4 regions of the Pseudomonas sp. ADAK18 genome follow, and region 3 is predicted to be linked to each of the others. Evidence: riboswitches for the same ligand, from Rfam matches in the RefSeq annotation. Region 3 holds a riboswitch; each other region holds the start of a gene.

Region 1 (7,210 bases), 1.8 Mb from region 3:
GCGTATCCCGGAGTGGCCCGCCAACAAGCGTTTCCACGTCTGTTCCACGCCGCTCCCCAAAGGGGTCACTGCACCCATGCCGGTCACAACAATTCGCTTATTCATGATCGCTCAGCTCCGCAATTTCTGGTTGGTAGCAATGCATGGACGAAGCTATCATCATGAAAGTAACTTCGAGTAGCGAAAATATTCCGGGTTTCCCCATAGAGGAACTGCAATGCAACGCAAGTCGCTGGTAAATGCCGAGTGCCCGGTGGCGCGCGGGCTGGAAAGGGTGGGTGAGTGGTGGAGCATTCTGATCATGCGTGATGCGCTGCAGGGCTTGAGGCGCTTTGACGAGTTTTCCCAGAGCCTGGATATTGCGCCCAACATGCTCACGCGCCGGTTGAATACGCTGGTGGAGGGCGGACTGCTGGAGCGCCGGCGCTACAGTGAGCGGCCGCCGCGTTTTGAATATGTGCCGACGCCCGCCGGTGAGGATTTCAGGATCGTGATCATGGCGTTCGTGGGGTGGGGCAACCGGCACTTCGCGCCGGAGGGCGAAAGCCTGCAGATGGTCGATGCCGCGACCGCCCGTCCAGTGGCGGTGGCGGTGGTTGACGTTGCCCAGGGGGCTATCGTGCCGATGGAACAATGCCGCGTACGGGCTGGACCCGCGGCGAGCGAAGGCATGCTGGAGCGTTTGGCGTTGATACACACCAAACGTTCGGAGATTGACCCTTCCTCGTGCACTGCGTAGCCTTGCGCCTTCGAGGTTCTTCGGCCCAGGCCGAAGCTAAGAAGGGAACGCGGTCAATGCCGCGGCTGCCCCCGCAACTGTAAAGGGTTTATCTGACTGCCACGCCACTGCCTGAACCAGGCGGGAAGGCGCAGCCAGCGCCAGTCGAACGACTGGCAAGCCCCAAGCCAGGAGACCTGCCTCGCAACGATTCTCAACTTTCAACCGGGCGGGGTGATCCGGTGGCGAAACAGGTTTCTGCGTGCCGTCGCAGGGCCAGTCGTCCCGTATGCCCGCCCCAAAGGGCATCCGATGAAAACACTGGCCAAACTCCCCGTCACCATCGTTACCGGCTTCCTCGGTTCGGGCAAGACCACCTTGCTGCGCCACATGCTGGACAACGCTCAGGGCCGCCGTATCGCGGTGATCGTCAACGAGTTCGGCGAGTTGGGCATTGATGGCGAAATCCTCAAGCAATGCTCCATCGGCTGCACCGAAGAAGAAGCCAACGGCCGCGTTTACGAGCTGGCTAACGGTTGCCTGTGCTGCACGGTCCAGGAAGAGTTCTTTCCGGTGATGCGCGAGTTGGTGGCCCGTCGCGGCGACCTCGACCATATCCTCATCGAAACCTCGGGACTGGCCCTGCCAAAACCGCTGGTCCAGGCCTTCCAGTGGCCGGAAATTCGTAGCGCCTGCACCGTTGACGCAGTGATCACCGTGGTCGACAGCCCGGCCGTGGCGGCTGGCACCTTCGCTGCGTTCCCGGATCAAGTGGATGCCCAGCGCAAACTCGACCCTAATCTTGACCACGAATCGCCGCTGCACGAGCTGTTCGCCGACCAACTGGCCAGCGCCGACCTGGTGATCCTCAACAAATCCGACTTGATCAGCCCCGAAGACCTGGCCCGCGTACGCCTGGAAGTCGCCGAGGAGCTGCCGCCAGCGGTCAAGATCATCGAAGCCAGCAGTGGTCGTTTGCCGCTGGATGTACTGATTGGCCTGGGTGCCGGTTCCGAAGAGCACATCGACGGCCGTCACAGCCATCACGATCATCACCACGAAGGTGAAGACGACCATGATCACGACGCATTTGACTCGATCTCCATCGAACTGCCGCAAGCCGACGAAAGCCTGTTGCTCGACGCATTGACTCAACTGGTGGTCCAGCACGGCATCCTGCGGGTCAAGGGCTTCGCGGCTATTCCCAACAAACCAATGCGCCTGCTGATCCAGGGTGTAGGCACCCGTTTCGACAAACACTTCGACCGCGCCTGGCGTGCCGATGAGCGGCGCGCGACTCATCTGGTGCTGATCGGCCAGGAACTGGATGCCACCTTGCTCGAAGCGCAACTGCGCGCTGCCCTCAGCGTTTAAGCCATGCACCTGCTCAGGACCCAGCCCGGGGGTTTCGTCTCGGATGACAACATTGCCGACCTTGGACAAACCCCGGCCGAGCTGGTGGTTTTGTGCAGCGGCGATTCCAGCCTGGCGCTGCTGGCCGAAGCCGCACAGCAATTGCCTGCGGACTACCCGAGCCTGCGCCTGGCCAACCCGATGCAGGTGCAGAATCATGCGTCGGTCGACTTGTATGTGGATGAGGTGCTGCGTCACGCCAAGGTCATCCTGATCTCGCTCCACGGCGGGATTGCTTATTGGCGTTACGGCATTGAGCGCCTGGTGGAGTTGGCGCAGCGCGGCGTTCAACTGATTCTGGTGCCGGGGGACGATCGTCCGGACCCGGAGCTCAGCGGCCTCAGCACCGTGAGTATGGAGGCGCGTGACCGCCTCTGGCACTTCCTGCGCCAGGGCGGCATGGGCAATGCGCTGGATTTCTATCGCTGCCTGGCCACGACTTACCTGGGGCGCGATTACGCCTGGGCCGAGCCACAGGTGCTGCCACGCACGGCGATTTATCACCCGCATAAAGCCAATGCCAGCCTGAGCGATTGGCAGGCTGACTGGCAGGCCGGGCTCCCGGTGGCGGCGGTGTTGTTCTATCGCTCTCATTTGCAGGCGGCCAACACCGCTTTTATCGATGTGTTTTGCCAACGCTTACAGGCTGCGGGTCTCAACCCGTTGCCCATTGCGGTGGCCAGTTTGAAAGAGCCCGGCTGCCTGACGGTGGTCGAGGACTGGCTGGATGAGGTGCAGGCGTCGGTGATTCTCAACACCACCGGCTTTGCCCAGTCCAGCCCCGAAGCGCCGCACCTGCGGCCGTTTCGCCGCAACATCCCGGTGATCCAGGCCATCTGCGCCCAGGACAACGAACCTGCCTGGCAAGCCAGCGAGCAAGGCCTCGGCCCCCGTGATCTGGCGATGCATATTGCCTTGCCGGAGCTGGACGGGCGGATCATCAGCCGGCCCATCAGCTTCAAGGACCTGGCCTGGCGCAGCGAGCGCAGTCAGTCCGATGTGGTGTGCTACCGGGCGCAACCGGAGCGCATGGATTTTGTCGCCGAACTGGCAAGGCGCTGGGTCGAACTGGCGCGGGTGCCCAATAGCGAAAAGCGTATTGCGCTGATTCTTGCCAACTATCCGACCCGCGATGGGCGCATTGGCAACGGCGTCGGTCTTGATACCCCGGCGGCGGCACTGAATATCCTTCGGGCGCTGAAAATCGAGGATTACCCGTTGCCGGACGAGCTGCCGGCAAGCGGTACGGCATTGATTCAAGCGCTGTTGGGTGGCGTCAGCAACGACCTCGACAGCCTCGATCTGCGTCCTTGCCATCAAAGCCTGGGGCTGGACGACTACGAGGCAATGTTCAAGCGCCTGCCCGAGGCCAACCGCCAAGCCGTATTGGAGCGCTGGGGCTCTCCCCACAATGATCCGATGTTCCGTGACGGCCGCATGATGATCGCCGGCCTGCGTTTTGGCCTGACCTTCGTCGGCATTCAGCCCGCCCGGGGTTATCAGGTGGATGCCAGCGCTGTGTACCACGACCCGGATCTGGTGCCGCCTCACGGTTATCTGGCGTTCTACTTCTGGTTGCGCCAGACCTACGGCACCCATGCGGTGGTCCACGTCGGCAAACACGGCAACCTGGAGTGGCTGCCGGGTAAGGGCGTCGGGCTGTCGGAAAACTGCTGGCCGGATGCGTTGCTGGGGCCGCTGCCGAATATCTATCCCTTTATTGTCAACGACCCGGGCGAGGGCGCCCAGGCCAAACGTCGTACCCAGGCAGTGATCATCGATCACCTGATGCCGCCGCTGACCCGTGCCGAAACCTACGGGCCGTTGCGCAACCTGGAGTTGCTGGCGGACGAGTATTACGAAGCACAACTGCTTGATCCGCGCCGTGCCCGGGAGTTGCAAAAGGACATTCTCAAGTTGGTGCGGGAAACCCGTATCGACCAGGAGCTGGCGCTGGACGAAAACCTCGACAGCGATGCCGATGCGGCCATCTGGTTGCCACGCCTGGACACGTACTTGTGTGACTTGAAGGAGTCGCAGATCCGCGACGGTCTGCACATTTTCGGTGAGTCGCCAGTGGGGCGCTTGCGTATCGACACCCTGCTGGCATTGCTACGCATTCCGCGAGGCGACGGCCGCGGGCCGCAATCGAGTTTGTTGCGGGTGCTGGCCAAGGCGTTTGAACTGGGCTTCGATCCGTTGGATTGCGCGCTGGCCGAACCGTGGACCGGGCGTCGTCCCGAGGTCCTGCAGAAGATTGACCCACAGTTGTGGCGTACGGCGGGCGACACCCGTGAACGTCTGGAACTCTACGCTGCGCGCCTGATCGAGCAGTCCCTGGAGGGCGCACTTGAGCAGCTTGAAGAGCCAGGCTGGCAAGACGTCAAAGGTGTGATCGAGAGCCTGCGTATTGTCGTCGCTCCGCGCCTGGATGCTTGCGGCCCGGCGGAAATGCGCGGTTTGCTGGATGCCCTGTGCGGGCGTTTCGTGCCGGCCGGTCCCAGCGGCGCACCCAGCCGTGGCCGTCTGGATGTGCTGCCTACCGGACGCAACTTTTTCTCGGTGGATGTGCGCAACCTGCCCACCACCACGGCCTGGCGTATTGGCTTCCAGTCGGCAACCCTGATTCTTGAGCGGCATTTGCAGGACCACGGTGACCACCTGCGCCAACTCGGCCTGTCGGTGTGGGGCACCGCTACCATGCGCACCGGGGGTGACGATATCGCCCAAGCTATGGCACTGATGGGCGTGCGTCCGGTATGGGCCACGGGCAGTCAGCGGGTGGATGACTTTGAAATCCTGCCCCTGAGCCTGCTGGATCGCCCACGCGTTGATGTGACGTTGCGGGTGTCCGGGTTCTTCCGGGACGCCTTCGCCAATCTGATCCGCCTGTTCGACGCGGCCGTGCAAGCCGTGGCGGCGCTGGATGAGCCGGATGACATGAACCCGCTGGCGGCCAAGGTGCGCAGCGAACGCGAAGCCTTGCGCCTGTCCGGACTGGATGACGAGGCTGCGGCAAAACAGGCCGGCTGGCGAATCTTCGGTGCCAAGCCCGGTGCCTATGGCGCGGGCGTGCAGGGGGCGATTGACGGTCGTCTTTGGCAGAGCCGAGAAGACCTGGCCGAGGTTTACCTCAACTGGGGTGGCTACGCTTATGGCGGTTCCGACGAAGGCACTGCCGCCCGTGAACAGTTCGCTCAGCGTTTGAGCCAGGTCCAGGCAGTGTTGCAGAACCAGGACAACCGCGAGCATGACGTGCTCGATTCCAACGATTACTACCAGTTCCAGGGCGGTATGCTCGCTGCCGTGGAAACCCTGAGCGGTGATAGGGCCGCCAGTTATCACGGCGACCACAGCCAGCCGGACTTACCGAAGATCCGCACCTTGAAAGAAGAGCTGAACCGGGTAATCCGTGCCCGGGCGGCCAATCCGAAGTGGATCGAAGGAGTCAAGCGCCATGGCTATAAAGGTGCGTTCGAGATGGCGGCGACCGTGGACAACCTGTTTGCCTTCGACGCCACTACGGCGCTGATCGATGATCATCAATATGCGTTGCTGGCTGATGCCTATTTACTGGATCCCGACACCCGCGAATTTGTGCAGCAGCACAACCCGGCCGCCTTGCGAGAGATGACTGAGCGCATGCTGGAAGCCCAGCAGCGAGGTATGTGGCAGGAACCCGGGGCCTATCGTGAGGCGTTGGAAAATTTGTTGTTGGATATAGAAGAAGACAGTTGATGACCGACCTCCCTCATTTCCCGCTGTCCGCCGTCGTTGGCGCCGACGACCTCAAACTGGCCCTGTGCCTGACCGCCATCGACCCGAAAATCGGTGGCGTGTTGATCGAGGGCCCTCGGGGGATGGCCAAATCTACCCTGGCCCGTGGCCTGGCGGATTTGTTGGCGAGCGGCCAGTTCGTCACGCTGCCCCTGGGCGCCACCGAGGAGCGCCTGGTGGGCACCCTCGACTTGGACGCCGCGCTGAGCGAAGGCCGCGCGCAATTTTCCCCCGGCGTGCTGGCCAAGGCGGATGGCGGCGTGTTGTACGTCGATGAGGTCAATTTGCTGCCTGACCATCTGGTGGACCTGCTGCTGGACGTGGCGGCCAGCGGCACCAACCTGATCGAGCGCGACGGCATTTCCCACCGCCATTCGGCGCGCTTTGTACTGATTGGCACGATGAACCCGGAAGAAGGTGAGCTGCGCCCGCAGTTACTTGATCGGTTTGGTTTCAATGTGGCGTTGAGCGGGCAAACGCTGCCTGCGCAACGGAGGCAGATCATTCGCCGCAGGCTGGATTTTGACAGCGATCCCGAAGCTTTCTGCGCACAGTGGGCCGGTCAGCAGGCCGCGTTACGTGAGCGCTGCACACAGGCCCGGGCGCTACTGGAGAGCATCCCACTGGATGATCAGGCCTTGGGGCAAATTACCGAGCGCTGCTTTGCGGCCGGCGTCGACGGTTTGCGTGCCGATCTGGTCTGGTTGCGCGGCGCGAGAGCGCATGCGGCGTGGCGTGGGGCGGCGGCTATCCGTGAGGAAGATATCGACGCGGTGGCGGAGTTTGCCCTGCGACATCGGCGTCAGGAGCCGTCCAGTCCTGCGAGCCCGTCAAATGGCCAGTCATCAAAGCCTTCTGATCCATCGCCTTCCGAGGGGCAGGGCCAGTGGGGCGACATGCCTGCACCTGCTTTGCCCGTGGGCGCCCGGCGAGATGTGCCTGCCTGGCCAAAAAAGCCCTAGGCATTCGCCCTCGACTTGACGCGGGGGCGGATGCCCGGCCCAAAGCGGGCCGACTGGACAAGGGCCGGCAAGGGCCGGCGCGCAGTGCTGTACAAGGTTCAGTCAACTGGCCGGGCACTTTGCTCGGCGGGCGGCCGCAATGCCGTGAAGACCTGTTGTACCGCCTGCGTAGCCGATCACCCCATGAGTTGTGGTTGGTGATTGTCGATGCCTCGGCTTCCACTCGGCGACATCAGGCCTTGAGTGACGCCAAGGGCTTTCTGGCTCAGCTGTTTGACGATGCTTACCGCCAACGGGCGCGGATGGCATTGCTCACGGTGAGCGGGCCGTCACCCAAGTG
Region 2 (7,210 bases), 780 kb from region 3:
CGGCATCAGCGACCACGTCGCCGGGCCTGACCTGCCGGTGTGGCTCAGCCGCCTGGCCGCCTACGATCCGCTGGTGATTCTGGAAGTACGAATTGCCTCATCCCGTGACCTGGTGGCGGCCTTCGACCGCAACGAACTGGACGCCGTGATCGTGCGTAACGAGGGCGATCGCCAGGACGGTGAAGTGCTGGTGGTGGAGCGCTTTGGCTGGTTCGCCGCGCCCACCTGGCAGCACACGCCCGGCACGCCGTTGCGCATGGCGACCATGGCCCCGCCCTGCGGTGTACGACACCTGGCGGTGCGAGCGCTGGATGAGGCGCGAATCGACTGGACCGAGGTGTTTGTCGGCGGCGGCGTCATGGCCGTGGGTGCAGCGGTCAGTGCCGGCTTGGGCGTGGCAGCCCTCGCCCGTCGCGTGGCACCGGCGGGTGCGGTGGACGTGAGCGCACAGTGGGGATTACCCGCGCTGCCCGTCAGCGAAGTCGTGCTGTACAGCCGGATCAGCGACGGGCGCTCCAAAGAAACGTTGCGGGCGTTAAGTGCGACATTCAGAGGCGTTCTGGAACGCTAAGGCCACTTGAACACCTCACCGTCGTTGCGCCTGCACCTCAGGGCCTGAAAATTCCCTACCCAAGTTGACGAACGGTCTTGCGAGTGTTCAGATGCCGCCCAGTTTCAGGTGCCTCATGCCGCCGTGCATGGGGTGAAACGGGAAACCGGTACGCTCTTTCCGAGCCAGTCCGGTGCTGCCCCCGCAACGGTATACGAGTGACCCCTTCGACACACCACTGTGGCCAATCCGCCATGGGAAGGTGAAGGGATCGAGCCTCGTGAGCCCGGAGACCGGCCTGGAATTTCTGTTTGGCAAAATCCTGCGGTGGGCGGGCATGGGCCGGTATTGGCGTGTGCTCGATGCCTTCTCCTGCGTGCTTCTGCGAAAGAAACTTTTCGAGAAGACTATGATTCGACGTTCCTGTACTTCCCTGTTGGGCTGCCTGTTCAGCCCGCTCCTGCTCGCCGATGAAACAGTCTTGGTGCTCAAGCAGCAGATCGTTTCTGCACCCTCGGTGGAGTCCACCACCGTTGCCGAGATGGCTCAGTACGGCAGCAAGGTGGAAGTCGTCACCCGTGAACAGATCGAACGCGCCGGCCCTGGCGCCGATGTTTCGCGGGCCATGCAAATGTTTATCCCCGGTCTCTACGTCGCGCCAAAAAACGGCCCGTTCGACTACGGCACCTATTCCCTGTTGGGCGGACGTAACGATGACACGCTGATCCTGCTGGACGGCGTGCGCCTGAACAATCGCCTGTACGGCGGCCTGTACCTGGACACTCTGCCAGCCAACGCCATCGAGCGCATTGAAGTACTCAAGGGTGGGCAGAGCCTGTTATTCGGCACCCAGGCGGTATCCGGGGTGATCAATATCGTCACCCGCAGCCCGCAGTCACGCGAGGTGTCCGGTGAGGTGAACCTGGGCGTGGATACGTTCGGCGGAACCACCGGCGATGCACGGGCAGAGAAGATTTTCAACAACGACTTCGGCGACCTGGGCTTGCTGGCGTATGTCAACCGTAACGTCTCCGAAGGTTACCAACCGTTTCGCAACCGTGATATGAGAAACGTCACCGACAAGAAGCGCTCCTACGAAGTCAGCACCTTCGGCGGCAAAGCCATTCAGTCTTTCGGTGATGACTCACGGCTGGAGCTGTTCTACCAATATGCTGACGCCAACCTGGATTTCGCCGGTGCCACTAACCACCACAAGACCACCAATGACCGGGTGCAGCAAATCGCCACGGCGACCTTCGAGCAGAGCCTCAACGAGCAGCTGAGCTACTTCATCAAGGGTCATATCAACGACTGGGACACGCGCTACACCAAGATCCTCAACACCGAAAATGGCGGCACCACGGTCAAGAATCACAACGACTATTGGGGCTTCACAGACTGGGGCATACAAGCCGAAGGCAAGGCGGTACTGCCCGGTGATCATGTGCTGGTGTTCGGCTCCGACAACCAGTGGTTCAAGGGCCAGGACGATGTGCTGATCATCGACAACAACAAGGCCCAGGCCCATGCGCTGTATACCCAGTTGCGACCGAAGATCGACGCCCTGCCCGACTGGCACCCCAGCCTCGGCATCCGTCACGAGGCCATGAGCGGCGGCGACAGTGCCACCGTCGGCATGCTCACGTCGCTCTACAACCTCAACGATAACTGGGCATTGCGCGGGCAGTACGGCACGGCCTACAAGCTGCCGAACGCCGAACAGCTGTTCGTCAACGAGCCGGGCGACGAGATGGGCAACCGTAACCTGAAACCGGAGAAAAGCCGCAATGCCGAGTTGGGCGCCGACTACAAAGGCAACCTGCTCGACCGCGACTTCAGCGCCAGCGTGACCGTGTTCAAACGCAAAATCACCGACCTGATTACCCAAGACGGCGAACAGTGGGTCAACGGTCAAGGCCAGATCCAGATGCGCGGCTTCGAGGCCGACGCCAAGCTGGCACTCAACGATCAATGGAGCCTGCAGGCGGACATGACCCGCAATCTCACCGAGTCCCGGGCGGGTGTGACCCTCAACGATATCCCGAGTTTCTTTGCGCGCTTGCGGGTCGGCTACGAATCGGCGGACCGGATGTGGGGCGCGGGCGGCGCGATCCGTTATATCCGCGATGTCATCAGCTCGAAAAAGGTCGAATACGGCCACTACTCGGTGGTGGATGCCGACGCCTATCGCTATCTCGACAACGCCCATCAGCACCGCGTAAGCCTGCTGGTGGAGAACCTGTTCGACCGCGACTACGTCACCAGCCGCTCCGCCAACGTCGATAACCTCGGTCGGCCCTTCACCTCCGAGGTGCGTTATACGTATCGCTTCTGATGAATAAGCCCGTGCAAAACGACACTGTAGAAACCCACCCAGACTGGTCGCACATCCCCGACCACGCCCGCCACGTGTTCCTGTGCACCGGCCCACGCTGCACCCAGCGTGGCGCCTTACAGTTGTGGAAAACGCTGCGCCGCCAGTTGCTCGAGCACGCGTACATCGAAATCCCGGGGGGCGTGCTGCTGACACGCACCCACTGCCAGTTCCCCTGCAACCTGGGACCGATTGTGACGGTGTATCCGGACACCTGCTGGTACGGCGTGCGCACAAAAGCGGACGTGCAACGGCTGGTAGAAGTGCACCTGGTGGGTGGTGAAGTCGTCGACGACCTGCTGATAAAGGCCCGTTCATGAGAAGGCTTTGGCTACTCTTGAGCGCACTGCTCTGGACAACCACGGCGGTGGCCGACAGTTACCGCAATTGCGGCCAGGCTTGGCCCCTTGCCCACTCGCCACCCTCACGCATTGTGGCCCTGAACCAGCATGCCGCCGATCTGTTGTTAGCCCTGGATGTCGGCCCGACGCTGGTGGGTGTGGCGTACCTGGACGACGATGGCATCGCCCAGCGCCAAGGTGAGTATTTCGGCGTGCCCGTGATTGCTCCCCGTTACCCCTCCAGCGAAGTACTGTATGCGCAAAAACCGGACCTGGTGGTGGGCGGTTTCGCCACGGCGTTCGGCAATGGCGTCACGTCCCGAACCGGGCTGGCCGGTAATGGCGTTGGTTCCTACCTGTTGGAATCGGCCTGTGACGGCCATTCCCTGGATTACTTCGGTCACATTCGCAACGACCTGTTCACCCTCGGTACCCTGGTGCATAAACAGCAGTTGGCCCGGGACCTGAGCGACGCCATGGACGCCGACCTGGCCCGCGCCCAGACACTGATCGGACCAGGCAAACCGCTCTCGGTGTTCTACCTGGACAGTGAAGTCAACGGTCTGGACAGCGAAGGCCAGCGTGGTTTTGTCAGCGCCTTGCTGGCCGCTGCGGGCGCCCGCAATCTGTTCGCCGGAATCAATCAATACCGGGTAACAGTGAGCAGTGAAACCCTGTTGATGAGCGACCCGGACGTGATCCTGCTGGCCGACGCCGTATGGTCCCCGGCCCGGCGCAAACGCCAGCTACTGACTCGGGATCCGGTGCTGTCTCGGCTAAGGGCGGTGCGGGAAAATCGCATGATTGATATCCCCTTCACCCACCTGGTACCGACGGTGGGCAGTGGACGCGTGGTGTTGGACCTGGCACAAAAACTCAAAGATTTATCACTCCCTCCGTAGCCGCTGTCGAGCCCAAGCGAGGCTGCGTCGAATGCGACTCGGAGGGGTAACCGAGGTGCGACCTACGCAGCCTCGCTTGGGCTCGACAGCGGCTACGGGGACTCTTCGCGACTCAAGTTTCCCTGACACTCATGACTTTTGGTAAAGAGTCCTTTTCGGATTCGGCGGTTTTTCTCAAGGAACCGGGGGCGGATACTCGACACCATTGTTCACGCCCCATCAGGAGTCATTCATGTCTATTCCCGCATTCGGCCTCGGCACCTTTCGCCTGCAAGGCCAGGTCGTCATCGATTCCGTCAGTACCGGCCTTGAACTGGGTTACCGCGTCATCGATACCGCGCAAATCTACGAAAACGAAGCCGACGTCGGCCAAGCCATTGCTGACAGTGGTATCCCACGGGACGAGCTGTTTATCACCAGCAAAATCTGGATCGCCCATTTCGCCGAAGGACTGTTGATCCCCAGCCTCAAGGAAAGCCTGCGCAAGCTCCAGACCGATTACCTGGACCTGACGCTGATCCACTGGCCATCGCCGGAAGACCAGGTACCGGTCGCCGAATTCATGGGCCAGTTGCTGGAAGCCAAGCGCCTGGGCCTGACGCGACAAATAGGCATATCCAACTTCACCGTCGACCTGATGAAACAAGCGATTGCCGCCGTGGGCGCCGAGAACATCGCCACTAACCAGATCGAACTGCACCCGTACCTGCAAAACCGTACCGTGGTGGGGTTCGCCAAATCCCAAGGCATTCAGATCACGTCCTACATGACCCTGGCCTACGGCGAAGTGCTGAAAGATCCGATCATCCAACAGATCGCCGAACGCCATCACGCCACCGCTGCACAAGTCACCCTGGCCTGGGCCATGCAATTGGGCTACGCGGTAATCCCTTCTTCGACCCAGCGTGCCAATCTGCAAAGCAACCTCAAGACCCTGGAGCTGACCTTGAGCGAGGCCGACATGGCCCAGATCGCTGGGCTGGAACGCGGCCATCGCCTGACCAGTCCCAAGGGTATCGCGCCGAACTGGGACTAATGGGCTCGGCTGCGGGACAACTCCCGCAGCCACGGCAGCACCCGTAAGCCGGTAGCCGATGACGGAGGGTCGATGATGTCCATGAAATGCTCAAGGTTGATGCTGTCTGGCACCCCCGGCAATCGCACAACGAGCGAAGGTGTCGCAACAGCGGCCGTACTCCGTTCCTGATCGTCGTAGACCAATACATGGCGAATCTGCGGGTGTTGTTGCTGGAAGGCTGCGACCTCGTCATCACCCGTGACCAGGCCTGCGTTGAAAATCAGAACGTCAAATGGCTCTGCCGGCAGGGCCGTAAGTATCAGTACCTCTTCGAAGGTCTGCACCGGGACGATGCGGTAGTAGCCCAGTTGGTTGAGCATTTTTTCAATGGACAGCCGTGGCAGGTGCTGTGCATCGGCGATCAGGATGGTCAGTGCTTTGTTTGGCATGGTGAACCCCTGAGCATGCATCGCTCATTGAAGAAAGGAGCGGCCCATTCTCCAGACATATTCCGAAGACAAAATCAGCCTTGTTCCACCTTCGCGTAGGAGTTCTCCCAAATACCTCAAGCGACTGCAAACAATGCGATATGCCAGTCAAGGCCGATTGCAATAGGTGGTCAGCGTGTGATGCAGCAGATCAATGGCGTTGCGTACACCTTCCACCGCCGCAGCCAATGCTTCACGGTCCTTGCGCTCACAGACACCTTCCAATGCCTCACAACCGATAATCAGCGCCTGGGCCTTGACCATGCGCGCGCCACCCTTGGCCCTGTGGGCCAGGTCATGCAACTGGGCAAAATCAACCTTGTGCTGCAGTTGTGGCAGCAGTGCGCGGTCAGCCGACAGGCTGTCGAGTAACGGGGCCAGCAACTCTCTAATCGCTTCGGCGTCATCACCCGTCAGCTTCACCAGATGGCTCAAGTCAATATCAGCCAGGGTGTTCTCAGCCACCGATGGATTGGCCGCCCGCGAAGCCAATGCCGCGTGTAAATCCTCAAGCCCCGTGGGTTTGAACAGGCAGCCGTCCATACCGGCCTCCAAGCAACGCTCCTTCTCCTCCGGCCGGGCGTTGGCGGTAAACCCCAGTAACAGACAAGGTGCCAGCCCACGTTCGCGCTCTTGCTCACGAATGTCCCGTGCCAACTGGTACCCGTCCTTGAAGGGCATGTTGCAATCGGTGATGACACCGTCAAAGCGCCCGGCCCGCCAGCACTCCAGACCCTGCACACCATCCTCGGCGGTACTGATCCGGTGCCCGAGAAAACTCAATTGCCGAGCTAGCAGCAGGCGATTGGCCGGATAGTCATCCACCACCAGGATACTCAACACATGAGCAGGTGGCGCTTCCAGCGCAACGGGTATCACCGGCACCGGGGGTGACGTCGCCACCGCTAACGCCAGCGTGACATCCACCCGCGTGCCCTGCCCCAGGATGCTGCTCAACTGCAACTGACCGCCCATCATCTCGCACAGATTGCGACTGATCACCAACCCCAGACCAGAGCCACTGCGTGCCGATTGCTCAGTATTATTGCCCCCTTGGATAAACGGGCTGAACAGTCGTTGCCGATCTTCGGTACTGATGCCGATACCGGTATCCTCCACACATAGCCGCAAACTCAGATAGCCATTGGCAACAGCGGGTGATCCATAAGCACTGAGCCGTACCTGGCCGCTCTCGGTGAACTTGATCGCGTTACTCAGCAGGTTGGATACCACCTGTTTGAAACGCATCGGGTCGATTAGCACAGGGCGATCAATCAACGGATCAAGCTCCACCAGCAGCGCCAGTCCTTTGGCACGCGCAAGGCCTTCGAAGACCCGCGCCACGGACTCCAGTTGCTCACGCAGATTCGAGGGTTCCAGGGCCAGGGACAGATGGCCGGACTCGATGCGGGCAACGTCGAGAATATCGCCGATCAATTCCAGCATGCCTCGCGAAGCCACCGAGGCGACCTCCAGCGCATCACGATCCACCCGGCCCTGCTCGGCATTTTTCAGGGCCAACTCGATCATGCCGATC
Region 3 (7,210 bases):
CCGAACGCCACCAGCGGATGCCAGCGCCTGGGTTCGCCCAGCAGCGCATCCAGCGCCACGGCAGCGACACTCAGCAAGGCCACACTCATTGACTCACTCCCCAATAATTTTCATACAGCATGTCGCTCAATGGACGCGGTTCGGTCCAGCCTTCGAGTTGCAACATCGGTGCCGGGTAGAACTCGGTGACCGGCCCGAGACACAACACCGCCAAAGGTTTTGCGCCGGGCGGCAAGCCCAACAGATCGGCCAGAGCCTGGGGCTCGAATAAAGAGACCCAGCCCATACCCAGCCCTTCGGCCCGGGACGCGAGCCACAGATTCTGGATCGCGCAGGACAACGACGCCATGTCCATTTCCGGCAGGGTACGGCGGCCGAAGATATGCCGCTCGCGATCGTCCATCAGCGCCGCTACCAACACCTCGGCGCAATCGTTGATGCCTTCGACCTTGAGCTTCATGAACTGGTCGGAGCGCTCGCCCAAGGCTTCTGCAGTACGCACCCGCTCTTCCTCCACCAACTGCTGGATCTGCCCTCGCAGGTTGCGGTCGCTGATGCGGATAAAGCGCCAGGGTTGCATCAAGCCGACGCTGGGGGCCTGATGCGCGGCGTGCAGCAAGCGTTGCAGCAGTTCGGGAGCGACGATGCCGCCGCTGAAGTGGCGCATATCGCGGCGTTCAGCGATGGCGCGGTAGACGGCGGCGCGTTCGGTTTCGGGGAAGGCGTTGTGGCTCATGGCCTCATCGCGGGCAAGCCCGCTCCCACATTGGATTGGATTGATCCGTCAATGGGGGACTCACACAGACCCACCGTGGGAGCTGGCTTGCCTGCGAGGGTGGCCTCGCGGTCAGGCGCAAACAGTGCAGCCACCGCAGCTGGATTCGATGGGAAATAAAAGTGCACATAAGAAGCCGTCATCCGCCCTTGCCGATAAACTGCCTCGGCGCCGCGCCCGCCATTGGGGCTCAAGCCCCGGGCAATAGGCTGCCATTCGGTGCTGGTCAGGGAGTGATGATAGGTGTGGCCACGCAACAGGCCCTCCGGCAACTCGACATTCTGCAAGGCCAGGGCTGCCAGGCGCTTTTGCATCACGGCATCGCCCTGAAGCAGGCCAACCAGTTCTGCGCGAGTGCCGTCCACATCGGTCAGCGAGTCCAGCAGATAGAGCATGCCACCGCATTCAGCCAGTAACGGCTTGCCAGCGGCATGATGGGCACGGATCGCACTCAACATCGTGGTGTTTTCCGACAACGCCCTGTGATGCAGCTCCGGGTAGCCGCCGGGCAGGTACAAGCTGTCGGCATCGGGCAACTCACGATCATGGATCGGCGAGAAGAAGCGCAACTCGGCCCCCATCGCCCGCAACAGATCGAGACTGGCACCGTAGGTGAAGGCAAACGCTTCATCACGGGCCACGGCAATGCGCACACCGGCCAGCAGCGGCTCGACCTCGATGACCTCGGGCGCGGCGAACTCCACTGGAGGTGGCAGCGCTACCTCGCAACTGCCACCCAAGGCTTGGGCGGCGGCGTCGAGGCGCACATCCAGGTCATTCAGCTCGCTGGCTTGCACCAGTCCAAGGTGACGGCTGGGCAACTCAATACCCGTCTCACGGGACAGCGCGCCATACCAGCGCAAGCCCTCAGTGAGGCTACCTTCCAGCAACTGCGCATGGCGCAACGTACCGACGCGGTTGGCCAGGACACCGGCAAACGGTAGGTCCGGCTGGTAACGCGCCAGCCCCAGCGCCAGGGCGCCAAAGGTCTGGGCCATGGCCGTGCCATCGATCACCGCCAGTACCGGCACACCAAAGTGCCGCGCCAAGTCGGCGCTGGAAGGCGTACCGTCGAACAAGCCCATGACACCTTCAATCAGGATCAGGTCGGCCTCCCCTGCCGCTTCCCACAGCAACCGGCGACTTTCCTGCTCACCGACCATCCACATGTCCAATTGATAGACCGGCGCACCGCTGGCGCGCTCGTGGATCATCGGGTCGAGAAAGTCCGGGCCACACTTGAACACCCGTACCTTGCGCCCAAGGTTGCGGTGCAAGCGGGCCAATGCGGCAGTGACGGTAGTTTTGCCCTGGCCTGACGCCGGTGCGGCGATTAGGACGGCAGGGCAATGACGGGGCTGATTCAAAGTTCGATGCCCTTCTGTGCCTTGATCCCAGCCTGGAACGCGTGCTTGAGCATGCCCATTTCAGTGACGGTGTCGGCCATTTCGATCAGCTCAGGCTTGGCACCGCGGCCGGTGACCACTACATGCTGCATCGGCGGGCGGGCTTGCAAGTCGCCAAGCACCTGATCCAGGTCGAGGTAACCGTGCTTGAGGGCGATGTTCAACTCATCCAGCACCACCAGGCCGATGGACGGGTCCTGAAGCATTTCCCGGGAAACTACCCAGGCGGCCTCGGCGGCGGCGATGTCGCGCTGACGGTCCTGGGTTTCCCAGGTAAAGCCCTCGCCCATCACATGGAAGCGCACTTGCTCGGGAAAGCGGCGGAAGAACAACTCTTCGCCCGTGCTGGTGCGGCCCTTGATGAACTGCACCACACCGCACTGCATGCCGTGGCCCATGGCCCGGGCGAGCATGCCAAAGGCCGAGCTGCTCTTGCCTTTGCCGTTGCCGGTCAGCACCAGCAGCAATCCGCACTCGTTCGGTGAATTGGCAATACGTTCGTCGATCACCGCTTTTTTGCGCAGCATGCGCGCCAGGTGGCGTTCGTCACGATCAGGGGAATCAGTCATGGCAGCTCTCCGTTGGGGCTGGACAAAAACGGCGGGCAGGAAAAGAAAAAACAGACAGCCAAGCATCGCCCACCGTGATGCTGTTGGATGAATCAGGCCGGTCTCCGGGCTCATGAGCGACGCTCTCTTCAAGAGCATGTCGGGGGTGCGCCTTCCCATATCGCGGGGCGATACAGTGGCTGAAAGCACCGTTTTGACTCATTTACCGTTGCGGGGGCAGCGCCGGGATCGCGGCCTCACTGTTGAAAAGTGTGCTCACTCACCGGCTTCCCTGTTTCACTCTGTCGACGCACACGCCACAGAGCACCTGAAACAAGCCGCGAAGGTTAGTGGGTTGGGGGTGGAGCGTCAATTAAAGCCGCCGACAGACTTGAACCATCAGCCTGCTAAGTGCCTCTATCACTACAGGTATTAAGGAGAAAACCATGCACAAGACCCGACTCGCCTTACTCATCATGGTCGCAAGCAGCCTCGCCGCCTGCGGTGAAAGCTCTAGCCTGCAAGTCTCCGACGGCACCGGGCCCTCGCCCAAACTGCCGGAACCCAACAAGACCCTGATCCCCACTGTAAACATCGCCCCGGCGATCGGCTGGCCTGAAGGCGTCAAGCCCACCGCAGCCGCCGGCACCCAGGTTGCAGCGTTTGCCGAAGGCCTGGATCACCCGCGCTGGTTGTACGTACTGCCCAACGGCGACGTGCTGGTAGCCGAAACCAACGCGCCACCCAAGCCGGATGACGCCAAGGGCATTCGTGGCTGGGTCATGGGGAAAGTCATGGGGCGCGCCGGTGCCGGGGTGCCCAGCCCGAACCGCATCACTCTGCTGCGGGATACCGACCACGATGGTGTCGCCGAAACTCGCACCGTATTCCTGGAAAACCTCAACTCGCCGTTTGGCATGACGCTGGTGGGCAACGACCTGTATGTCGCCGATTCGGATGCATTGCTGCGTTTCCCCTATCAGCCGGGCGAAACAGCCATCAAGGAGGCGGGAAGCAAGGTCGTCGATTTACCCGGCGGCCCGCTTAACCATCACTGGACCAAAAACGTGGTGGCCAGCAAGGACGGCAATAAGCTGTACGTCAGCGTCGGCTCCAACAGCAATGTTGCAGAGAACGGCCTGGAAGCGGAACAGGGCCGAGCCGCCATCTGGGAAGTGGACCGCGCCACCGGTCAGCACCGAATCTTCGCCTCAGGCCTGCGCAACCCCAACGGCATGGCGTGGGAACCCCAAAGCGGCAAACTGTGGACGGCGGTCAACGAGCGCGATGAAATCGGCAGCGACCTGGTGCCGGACTACATCACCTCGGTCAAAGACGGCGCCTTCTATGGCTGGCCGTTCAGCTACTACGGACAGCACGTCGATGTGCGAGTAACACCGCAGAATCCTGAACTGGTGGCCAAGGCCATCGCACCGGACTACGCCGTTGGGCCACACACGGCCTCACTGGGACTGACCTTCGCCGAAGGCAGCACGTTGCCCGCACAATTCAGCAACGGAGCGTTTATCGGCCAGCACGGCTCGTGGAACCGCAAGCCCCACAGTGGTTACAAGGTGATTTTTGTGCCGTTTGAGGCAGGCCAGCCGAAAGGGATGCCGGTGGATGTACTGACCGGGTTCCTTAATAGCGACGAGAAAGCCATGGGCCGGCCGGTGGGCGTGGTGATCGATAAACAAGGGGATTTACTGGTGGCGGATGATGTGGGAAACAAGGTGTGGCGGGTATCGGCGGCTAAATAGCTGACCTAGAGAACACCACATAATAACTGTGGATTTGTGTGGGAGCTGGCTTGCCTGCGATGCAGGCGCCTCGATGTATCAGTTACACCGAGGTGATGCTTTCGCGAGCAAGCCCGCTCCCACACTAGCCCGCTCCCACATTTTGATCAGCGCAATTCTAGGGGTTGCGCGCCAGATGCTCAGGCTGCAATACACGCTTGGCACTCAGGTAGGCGTTCTGCCAATAAGCTTTGGACAGTGTGTCCAGCTTCACCGTACCGCCGGTTTGCGGCGCGTGTACAAAACGCCCTTCACCCACGTAGATCCCGGCGTGGCTGACCCGCGAGCCACCACCGGTGGCGAAGAAGATCAAGTCACCGGTCTGTAAGGCGTCTTCGCTCACATCCTGGGCGCGCATCACAATCAGCTCACGCGTGGTACGCGGCAGAGAGATGCCCGCAGCATCACGGTAGACAAAGCCAATCAAACCGCTGCAATCAAAACCCGAGTCCGGCGTATTGCCGCCCCAGCGATAAGGCGTACCGACCAGGCCCAGCGCACGAAAAAGCACGTCTTCGGCCGCTGGCGAAAAGGTTTGGCTGGAATAGTTGAACACCGGCCTGGGCTTGACGGCCACGGGCGCAGGTGGGGGGTGACTTGCGCAGGCGCTAAGCAGCGCGGCGCAAACGAGAAGAATTAGGCGGGCCGAGGTCGACATGGGCAGAACAATCCTGATCTGGATGCGGCTTTCGCTGCCGAACGCTGGAAACCAGATCGCGCAAGCAAGGCTCGCGCGATCAGTTCACAACAATGTCCAGAGATTCTAGCTCTTACACGTCAAACTTCAAGTATCACTTTAACTTTACTTGCGAGCGGTAACGCTAGTAGGGGCCATGGCGAGGGCGCGCTTGGCTTCGATAAAGGTCTTGCTCCAGTAGCTGTCGCCCAGTTTGTCGACCCGCACACCACCGCTGCGGCGGCTGCTGGAGTGGATAAACTGGTCATCACCCAAGTAGATACCGGCGTGGCTGACACGACCACGACCATTGGTACTAAAGAAAAGCAGATCACCGGGCTTGAGGTTGTTTCGTGCGACCAACGGTGCATCCACGTTGATCATTTCGCGAGTAGAACGCGGCAAATTCATGCCAGCTTCTTCACGAAACAGGTAACCGATGAAGCCGCTGCAGTCGAAACCGGCTTCAGAAGTACCGCCAAAACGGTAACGGGTACCGATCAGGGACATGCCGCGTTCGAGGATGCTGTCGGCCAGAACTGGAAGCTGGTAAGGCTTGCTGCCGGCGAAGGCGACCAGTTCTTTTTCCGTTGCGAGCTCTTCTTGGTAAACAGTGGAAGACTGCGCAGCGACGAATTTTTGTTGATTCTGTTGTTGAGGTTTTTGCTGCTCAGCCACTTGTTGAGGGTGGGTGGCGCAACCAAACAACAGGGTAACGAGTGCGAGAGGCACGAGGGGTGCGAAGCGATTTAGCATGGGCACGACCGTGGCTGAATGTGTAAAGAAGCCGAGACTATGCCTTCTATCACATCGATTTGCAAATTCAATCGTGATCTATGTGACTTCTTGTTTGGCCTATGCCATCTAAGCCCTTAAACCCCATTTAGACCCTTTTGCGTGGCCAAACCGGCAAAAACGCAGGTTTTCTGGCGCCTGAAATTTGCCGAACCCCACATTTTTAAAGGGCTGGCTACCAGCCGAGGGTTTCCTTGAGGAAGGGAATGGTCAGCTTGCGCTGAGCCTGCAAAGAGGCCTGATCGAGCCGTTCGAGCAATTCGAACAGCGCGCTCATGCTGCGTGTGCCACGGGTAAGGATAAAGTGCCCGACTTCGTCGGTCAGGTGCAGGCCACGACGGGAGGCACGCAGTTGCAGGGCGCGCAATTTGTCTTCGTCGGACAGCGGGCGCATCTGGAAAATCAGCGCCAGGGTCAGGCGGGACTTGAGGTCCGCCAGCTTCACCGGCAGTTCCCGGGGCGAAGTAGACGCCGCAATCAGCAAGCGCCGGCCGCTGTCACGCAATCGGTTGAACAGATGGAACAGCGCCTCTTCCCAATCCGCCCGCCCTGCTACCGCCTGCAAATCATCCAGGCAGACCAGCTCGTATTGCTCAAGGTTGTCGAGGATCTCGATACCACGGTCCAGCAGCTCCGCCAGCGGCAGGTAAACCGCGGGCTCCCCCATCTGCTCGAAACGCAGGCAAGCGGCCTGTAGCAAGTGGGTACGCCCCACGCCGTCCTTGCCCCACAGATAGATCAGGCTTTCGGTCCACCCGGCGTCGGCTTCGCATAGCCGCTCGACATAGCCGAGTGCAGCGGCATTGGCGCCTGGGTAGTAATTGATAAAGGTAGCGTCGTCACGCAGACGCACACCTAGGGGCAGCTGAATCGGTTTCATGCTGACTGAACAGTTCCCATCGAACCGTTAGGGGCCTCTGTGTAAAGTTTGCAAAGTTTATACCCGTGACGCCGGGCGCACAATGCAGCAGACCACAAGCAAAATCAAAGGTTTGCGTTAACTCGTTGGATTTCGTGGAGATTGTTTGACGCGATGGCCAAATGCCCAGGCTCCATCAACAACAAACCCGGCGCCAGGCCGGGTTTGAAAGAGGGAGCCAAGCCTTGGATTTATAAGTCAGGCTCGTCGACGCCAGCGTAGATATCCGAGTCTTTATACAAATCATGCACATGGCGCACCAGCACCATGATCACCGCCGCCACCGGCAGCG
Region 4 (7,210 bases), 1.8 Mb from region 3:
ACCCGGACACCGTCATCCCGGCCAAAGAACAGCGCAAGATGGACCGCTTCATCGTGTTTGCCCTGGCCGCCGCTCAAGAAGCCCTGGCCCAGGCCGGCTGGAATCCGCAAACTGCATCGCAACAGGAACGTACCGCGACCATTATTGCCTCCGGCGTCGGCGGCTTTCCGGCGATTGCCGAGGCGGTGCGGACCGCGGACAGCAAAGGCCCGCGACGCTTGTCGCCGTTCACCATTCCCTCGTTCCTCGGCAACATGGCCGCCGGGCATGTGTCGATCCAGCATCAGCTAAAAGGCCCGCTCGGCTCCCCCGTCACAGCCTGCGCCGCCGGTGTGCAAGCGATTGGCGACGCAGCCCGGATGATTCGCGCGGGAGAAATCGACATCGCCGTTTGCGGCGGCGCCGAAGCCTGTATTCACCGGGTCAGCCTGGGCGGTTTTGCCGCTGCGCGCGCGTTGTCCCACAGCTATAACGCCACTCCTGAGCTGGCCTCACGCCCCTTCGATCAAGGCCGCGACGGTTTTGTCATGGGCGAAGGTGCCGGATTGTTGGTCATCGAAGAACTCGAACATGCGCTGGCCCGGGGCGCGACCCCCATCGCGGAGCTGGTGGGATACGGCACCAGCGCCGACGCCTATCACATGACCTCCGGCCCGGAAGATGGGTCTGGTGCCCGCAGGGCAATGGAGCTGGCGATCCAACAGGCGGGGATCACTGCGGCGCAGATCCAGCATTTGAACGCCCATGCAACGTCGACCCCGGTGGGTGATAACGGCGAGTTGGCGGCCATCAACGCGTTATTCGGCGCACACGCAGGCGTTGCGATCAGCGCAACGAAGTCGGCAACCGGTCACCTGCTAGGTGCCGCAGGAGGAATCGAGGCGATATTCACGGTACTCGCCTTGCGCGACCAGATTGCCCCCGCCACGCTGAACCTGGACCACCCGGACGATGCGGCTGCAGGACTTGACTTGGTGCGCGGTGCAGCCCGGTCGATGCCTATTGAATATGCGATATCCAACGGGTTCGGGTTTGGCGGCGTCAACGCTAGCGTGCTGTTCAAGCGCTGGGACTTACGCTTGTAATCGCGTATTTGACGTGAATCCCCGCCCATGCTCTCCTACACATCTTGTTTCGGGTGCCCTTCACAGGGTGAAACGGGAAACCGGTGAGTCATGAGGTTATGACGAGTCCGGTGCTGCCCCCGCAACGGTAAGCGAGCGAAGCGTCAGAGCCACTGTGTCGACACGACATGGGAAGGCGATGCTTTTTGACGTCAAGTCCCTCGCAAGCCCGGAGACCGGCCCGAAAAAATCAGATAACAAACCCGCGGTGGGCGGGCGCTGTTAAGGCCCTGCGTGCCTGGCTCGCGGGGTTTTCATGCGCTCGTTTCACCCTGACACTCGAAAAGGGACGCGCCATGTCGATCATCAGCAGCACCTCGCACACCGCCAGCAGCACTGCCACCTTGAGCCAACGCCTGACCGCTGCCATTGGCGCGTCGATCCTCGGTGCGTGCCTGGTGTATTTCGCCGGTTTCTCGCATATCGAGGCCGTGCACAACGCCGCCCACGATACCCGCCACAGCGCCGCATTCCCGTGCCACTGAGACCTGCCGACATGATCAAGCGTATTGCGCAAACCGCAGGTTTCACTGGCCTGCTGGCCGCCCTGCTGCTGACCCTGCTGCAAAGCTTCTGGGTCGCCCCGTTGATTCTCCAGGCGGAAACCTTCGAGAAAGCCCCGGCCACCGAATTGCATGAACACGCCGATGGCGCGGCCGCCGCTCACGGCCATGACGCCGAAGCCTGGGAGCCGGCAGACGGTTGGCAGCGCGTGCTGTCCACCACCGGCGGTAACCTGGTGGTCGCTGTTGGTTTTGCCCTGATGCTGGCGGGTCTCTACACCTTGCGCGCGCCAACCCGCACGGCCCAAGGCCTGCTGTGGGGCTTGGCCGGTTACGCCACTTTCGTGCTGGCGCCGACCCTTGGCTTGCCGCCTGAGCTACCGGGCACTGCGGCCGCCGACTTGGCGCAACGGCAAATCTGGTGGATCGGTGCTGCGGCCTCCACCGCTACCGGTATCGCGTTGATTGTGTTCGGGCACAACTGGCTGCTGAAAGCGCTGGGCGTGGCGATTCTAGTGGTGCCTCACGTGATTGGCGCGCCGCAACCGGAAGTCCATTCGATGCTGGCGCCTGAAGCCCTGGAAGCACAGTTCAAGATTGCCTCGCAGCTGACCAACGTTGCGTTCTGGCTGGCCTTGGGCCTGATCAGTGCCTGGCTGTTTCGCCGCAATCGTGACGATCAGTACTCAGCATGAACACCGTGCCAACCCTGGTGGTTGGCCTGGGTTGCCGGCGGGGCTGTGGCGTCGACACCCTGCTCAACCTGTTCAATGCGGCCCTCGATGCCAGGGGGATCGAACGCCGGCACGTCATTGCACTGGCCAGCATCGACCGTAAACAGGATGAGCCGGGACTGCTGGCGCTGGCCAAGGTCCTGGATCTGCCACTGCAGTTTTTCAGTGCCGAGCAATTGGCGGGTTATGAAGCTCGATTGAGCCATAAGTCGCCCATCGCCCATGCACATACCGGTTGCTACGGCATCGCCGAAAGCGCGGCCCTGGCCCTGGCCGAATCCATGGCTCAGGCCTCTGCCTCACTGCTGATCACCCGCCAAAAAAACGCCCAGGCCACCTTTGCATTGGCGTGTGCCGGCTAAATTCCCGATAATCGTGCCCCTCGATCATGAGCAATCTTCATCTGAAGCCTTGCTCGCACGCGTTTGCACAGGAAAGCATCCATGACCGTCTTTTTCATCGGCGCCGGCCCCGGCGACCCGGAGCTGATCACCGTCAAGGGCCAGCGACTGATTCGCAGCTGCCCGGTGATCATCTATGCCGGCTCCCTGGTACCGGCGGCCGTGCTGGAAGGTCATCAGGCGGAACAGGTGGTCAACAGCGCTGAACTGCACCTGGAACAGATCATCGAGCTGATTAAAGTCGCCCACGAAAAGGGCCAGGATGTGGCTCGGGTGCATTCCGGCGACCCCAGCCTCTATGGCGCGATTGGCGAGCAGATCCGCGGCTTGAGAGCGCTGGGAATACCGTTTCAGATCATTCCAGGCGTAACAGCCGTGGCGGCCTGCGCCGCGCTGCTGGAGACCGAACTGACGCTGCCGGACATTGCCCAGAGCGTGATCCTGACCCGTTATGCCGATAAAATCGCAATGCCGGCAGGTGAGGCATTCAGCAGCCTGGCCCAGCATGGCACGACGATGGCGATTCACCTGGGGGTCAATCATCTGGAGAAGATCGTCGCTGAGCTGCTGCCCCATTACGGCGCGGATTGCCCGATTGCCGTGGTGCACCGTGCGACGTGGCCGGATCAGGACTGGGTTATTGGGACTCTCGCGGATATTGCCGAGAAAGTCGCGGCCAAGGGTTTCAGGCGTACGGCGTTGATTGTGGTGGGCCGGGTGTTGGCCAGTGACAGCTTCCGTGAGTCATCGCTCTATCGTGCGGGGCATGCCCACCTCTACCGCCCCTGAGCAAATTCTGAGCCCCATGCAAAACCCTGTGGGAGCCGGGCTTGCCCGCGATGACGGTGGCACAGCCCGCATTGATGTTGGCAGCCCTATCGCTATCGCGGGCAAGCCCGGCTCCCACACTTAACCTTTAACGTCATAAAGCATCCGTAATACATTGAATTATAGGCATAAAAAAACGGCGCTCGCGGGGCGCCGTTTTTTGTTCGCAACGAACGCCTTAATAGTAGGCGTTTTCTTTCTGCGTGTGGTCGGTCACGTCACGTACACCCTTGAGCTCGGGGATCCGCTCCAACAGAGTGCGCTCGATGCCTTCGCGCAAGGTCACGTCCGCCTGGCCACAGCCCTGGCAACCACCACCGAATTTCAACACGGCGATGCCGTCTTCGACCACATCGATCAGGCTGACCTGACCGCCGTGACTCGCAAGGCCCGGGTTGATTTCGGTTTGCAGGTAGTAATTGATGCGCTCGTTGACCGGGCTGTCAGCGTTGACGTTTGGCACCTTGGCGTTGGGCGCCTTGATGGTCAATTGGCCGCCCATGCGATCGGTGGCGTAGTCGACCACCGCATCGTCGAGGAAGGCTTCGCTGAACGCGTCGATATACGCGGTGAAGCTTTTCAGCCCCAGGGCGGTATCTTCGGGTTTTTCTTCGCCCGGTTTGCAGTAGGCAATGCACGTCTCGGCGTACTGAGTGCCGGGCTGGGTGATGAAGACGCGGATGCCGATGCCTGGGGTGTTCTGCTTGGACAGCAGATCAGCCAGGTAATCGTGGGCGGCGTCGGTAATGGTTATGGCAGTCATGGAAACTCCTCACAGGCTTGCCCGCAGTTTACGCCAAATTATTACGGAGGTACAAAGTCCTAGTGTTTTTGTCGGGATAGGCTTTTTTGGGGGAGATGGGGTTGGTGGGCATATCCGTTGTTGCGGTCACGGCTGCTATTGGTTCCGCTCTTACAGCGGGTCACTTTTGGAAAAGAGCCCCAAAAGTAACCAAAAGGGCTCTTGCCCCACCACTCGGCACCTCGCCTAGGCTCGGTGTGCCCTCACTCCGGCCTTGCTCCGTGGGCCGCCGCAATGGGCCATCCTTGGCCCAGTGCGGCTAAACCGGCGTCCTGCCGGTTTACCCACGGACCAAGGCCTGCGTTCAGCCAGCGTGGTTTAACGGGGCGCCTAAGATCAACGTCAAAAGCAGATCAAGAACACAGCGGCCTACCAGCCGGCTTGAGTGGTGTGAGGCAAAGGCAAAATCAAAAGCGGGCACGGTGGACTGTGGGAGCTGGCTTGCCTGCGATGCAGGCAACTCGGTCTTTCAGGAACACCGAGGTGATGCCATCGCAGGCAAGCCAGCTCCCACAGAAAAGCAAAAAAAGCAGCTTGGCTGTTGATCTGCTTTGATCTGCTCTGCTCTGCTCTGCTTTTGATTTTGATCTAGGCGCCCCGTTAAACCACGATGGCCGCACGCAGGTATTGCGTAGTGGGCACCCCGGCATGGATGCCGGGGTAGCCGCGACACGGCCATGGATGGCCGATCGCGGCGGGCCCACGGAGTAATGCCTGCGTTCGGGCACACCGAGCCTGAGCGAGGTGCCGAGTGGTGGGGCAAGAGCGTTTTGGTTACTTTGCCGCTTTTGCAAAGTGACCCGCTGTAAGAGCGGAACCAATAGCAGCCATCACCGCAGCAACGGATATGTACCCAACGCCAACCCCACCCCCCTACAAATTCTCATACCGATTCATATCCAACACCCCCTCCTCAACCGGCGCCGTCTCATGGATATACCGCGACAAGTCATGAAAGTACTGCCAAAACAACGGATGACTTCGACGAATCCCCCACCGATCCACGATTGCCTCAAACCGCTTCGCATCCTTGGCACTCTCCATCGCAGCCACAAACGCCGGCACTTCCTGCGCCGGAATATTGAACATGAAATTCGGATAGCTGCTGAGCACTCCCGGATAAATCGTCACCGTATCCAGACCCGGTTGGTAGCGATAAGCCTCACCCAACATAAACGCCACATTGCTGTGGGCCCGATTGCGCATCAGGCTGTACACCTCACGTTTGCCACTGCGGGTTTCAATCCGCAACATCGTCGCTTCCGGTAACTGCTCAATCACCTTGAGCCCGGCCGCCGGACGTGAAGTCAAACGGCTCAAGGCCTGTTCCGCATCCCGCAGCGCCGGATCGATACCCGGACGCGAGCAATAGGCACTGACACACCGATTGATCGGATCCGGGCTGGCATTCAGCTCGCTATAACGGGCCAGCAGTTGGTTGGCAAAATCACGCTTGGGATCCTTCTCGTCCAGGCTCAACCCCGTAGGCTTGTCGTCGTCAATCGCTTCATAATCCATCCACAACTTGACCTTGCCGCTGTTCTGATACCAGTCATCCAGAAAGCCGTCCCGCGAATCCGCAGGCATCAGGCGCAGGAAGTTCTGCTCGGCACCATTACGGATCAGGTCGAAGTACAGCCGGGTCTGCGCCTGGTGGGAGACATTACCGAAGACATCGAAGTTGACCGCCAACTGGTAATACGTGCGCTCCAGCAACGGATAGTCGAACAGCCACATCGTCTGCGGGACTTCGCCAATCAATCCCTTGGTCACCGAAGCACTGTCGAAGTGGCGGAAGATCGACAACAGCGCATTGTCATTACCGGCCCACAGGCTCGACCAACTAGGTGCGGACAAGTCAGCATAACTGTCGCGACGCAAGGCTTCATAAGCGTTGCGCTTGTCGCGGTAGGCCAGCCACAGGCTCAGCACGCTGCCCACGTCATCGTTTTGCCCAGGCATTGCCAGCAATGGCGTAGCCTGGCCACGATAGCGGGCATCGGTGATGTACAGGTCGTGATCGGGGTCTTGGAACAGCGTCCAGAAGTTATCGCGAATCACATCCGTGGCGATCTGCCCACGGCACACCGGCCCTCGAATAAAGGTGCGCACAAAGTATTCGGCGTTATCCAGCATGAACTGATAACGCGCCTTGGCCGGAATGGCTTCGAACGTCTCGAATGGGTTGGCCCGGCGCGCTGGCCCGTAGCCCGGCAAGGCATGCACTTGCCAGTCACCGCTGTAGAACAGTGACTTGATGCGGGCCATTTTATCGGCGCTGAACGGATAGGTGATGTGGGTCTTGTGCACGATCACCCCTTGCACCGGCCACAGGCGGTAGTACACCTGGGTGCCTGGATCGTCGTTGGGCCGGCGGGTGTTGATCAGGTCAATCGGCTGGCCGCTGGGCGTACGGGAACGCACCCACTGAAAGAAATGCCCCGGCTCGCCACCCTCAAAATAGATATGGGCCAGGAACAGGTGCTCATACAACCAACGCGCCACCAGGCTTTCCCGGGCGCCGGGCTGGTTGAACAGATTTTCCCATTGCTGGACCTGCAAGGCTTCCTGGGCGCTCGGTGCCAGGCCTTGTTCATCGATAGGCGCGCCAGAGGCCAGCCAACGTTGCAGGGTTTGGTATTGCTGATCGGTCAGGCCAGTGACGGCCAGCGGCATGCCTTCTTTGGGGTGGGCGCCGGCATAAGCGTCGAACTCGCCGGGCATCGGGCACATATTTTCGCGGCTCAGACCCAGGACAATTTCGTCTGGCAACTTGGCGTTCGGCTGCAAGGGCGCGTTATGCCCCAACTCCAGCATC

The links. A riboswitch is a leader RNA that binds a small molecule or an ion and turns the genes downstream of it on or off. The one in region 3 is predicted to bind cobalamin.
Region 1: it holds a riboswitch for cobalamin, as region 3 does, so the genes downstream of both, cobW (cobalamin biosynthesis protein CobW) here and cobO (cob(I)yrinic acid a,c-diamide adenosyltransferase) in region 3, are expected to answer to the same signal.
Region 2: it holds a riboswitch for cobalamin, as region 3 does, so the genes downstream of both, HKK55_RS07350 (TonB-dependent siderophore receptor) here and cobO (cob(I)yrinic acid a,c-diamide adenosyltransferase) in region 3, are expected to answer to the same signal.
Region 4: it holds a riboswitch for cobalamin, as region 3 does, so the genes downstream of both, HKK55_RS11645 (CbtB-domain containing protein) here and cobO (cob(I)yrinic acid a,c-diamide adenosyltransferase) in region 3, are expected to answer to the same signal.

The regions. Positions count from the first base shown of each region.
Region 1 covers NZ_CP052859.1:2,613,780-2,620,989, reverse strand. The annotation lists gene fabF (beta-ketoacyl-ACP synthase II) at 1-105, opposite strand, end outside; gene HKK55_RS11635 (helix-turn-helix domain-containing protein) at 218-739, shown strand; cobalamin riboswitch at 736-938, shown strand; gene cobW (cobalamin biosynthesis protein CobW) at 1,031-2,092, shown strand; gene cobN (cobaltochelatase subunit CobN) at 2,096-5,869, shown strand; gene HKK55_RS11620 (ATP-binding protein) at 5,869-6,870, shown strand; gene HKK55_RS11615 (VWA domain-containing protein) at 6,924-7,210, shown strand, end outside.
Region 2 covers NZ_CP052859.1:1,631,111-1,638,320, reverse strand. The annotation lists gene HKK55_RS07355 (LysR family transcriptional regulator) at 1-571, shown strand, start outside; cobalamin riboswitch at 661-867, shown strand; gene HKK55_RS07350 (TonB-dependent siderophore receptor) at 960-2,885, shown strand; gene HKK55_RS07345 (ferredoxin) at 2,897-3,244, shown strand; gene HKK55_RS07340 (ABC transporter substrate-binding protein) at 3,241-4,167, shown strand; gene dkgB (2,5-didehydrogluconate reductase DkgB) at 4,400-5,203, shown strand; gene HKK55_RS07330 (response regulator transcription factor) at 5,200-5,634, opposite strand; gene HKK55_RS07325 (transporter substrate-binding domain-containing protein) at 5,782-7,210, opposite strand, start outside.
Region 3 covers NZ_CP052859.1:848,642-855,851, reverse strand. The annotation lists gene cbiB (adenosylcobinamide-phosphate synthase CbiB) at 1-89, opposite strand, end outside; gene bluB (5,6-dimethylbenzimidazole synthase) at 86-736, opposite strand; gene HKK55_RS03925 (cobyrinate a,c-diamide synthase) at 733-2,142, opposite strand; gene cobO (cob(I)yrinic acid a,c-diamide adenosyltransferase) at 2,139-2,750, opposite strand; cobalamin riboswitch at 2,828-3,076, opposite strand; gene HKK55_RS03915 (sorbosone dehydrogenase family protein) at 3,176-4,489, shown strand; gene HKK55_RS03910 (C40 family peptidase) at 4,647-5,186, opposite strand; gene HKK55_RS03905 (C40 family peptidase) at 5,331-5,960, opposite strand; gene hda (DnaA regulatory inactivator Hda) at 6,175-6,879, opposite strand; gene HKK55_RS03895 (AI-2E family transporter) at 7,110-7,210, opposite strand, start outside.
Region 4 covers NZ_CP052859.1:2,621,078-2,628,287, forward strand. The annotation lists gene fabF (beta-ketoacyl-ACP synthase II) at 1-1,085, shown strand, start outside; cobalamin riboswitch at 1,120-1,324, shown strand; gene HKK55_RS11645 (CbtB-domain containing protein) at 1,421-1,609, shown strand; gene HKK55_RS11650 (CbtA family protein) at 1,621-2,322, shown strand; gene HKK55_RS11655 (cobalamin biosynthesis protein) at 2,319-2,723, shown strand; gene cobM (precorrin-4 C(11)-methyltransferase) at 2,805-3,551, shown strand; gene nfuA (Fe-S biogenesis protein NfuA) at 3,769-4,353, opposite strand; gene HKK55_RS11670 (fatty acid cis/trans isomerase) at 5,266-7,210, opposite strand, start outside.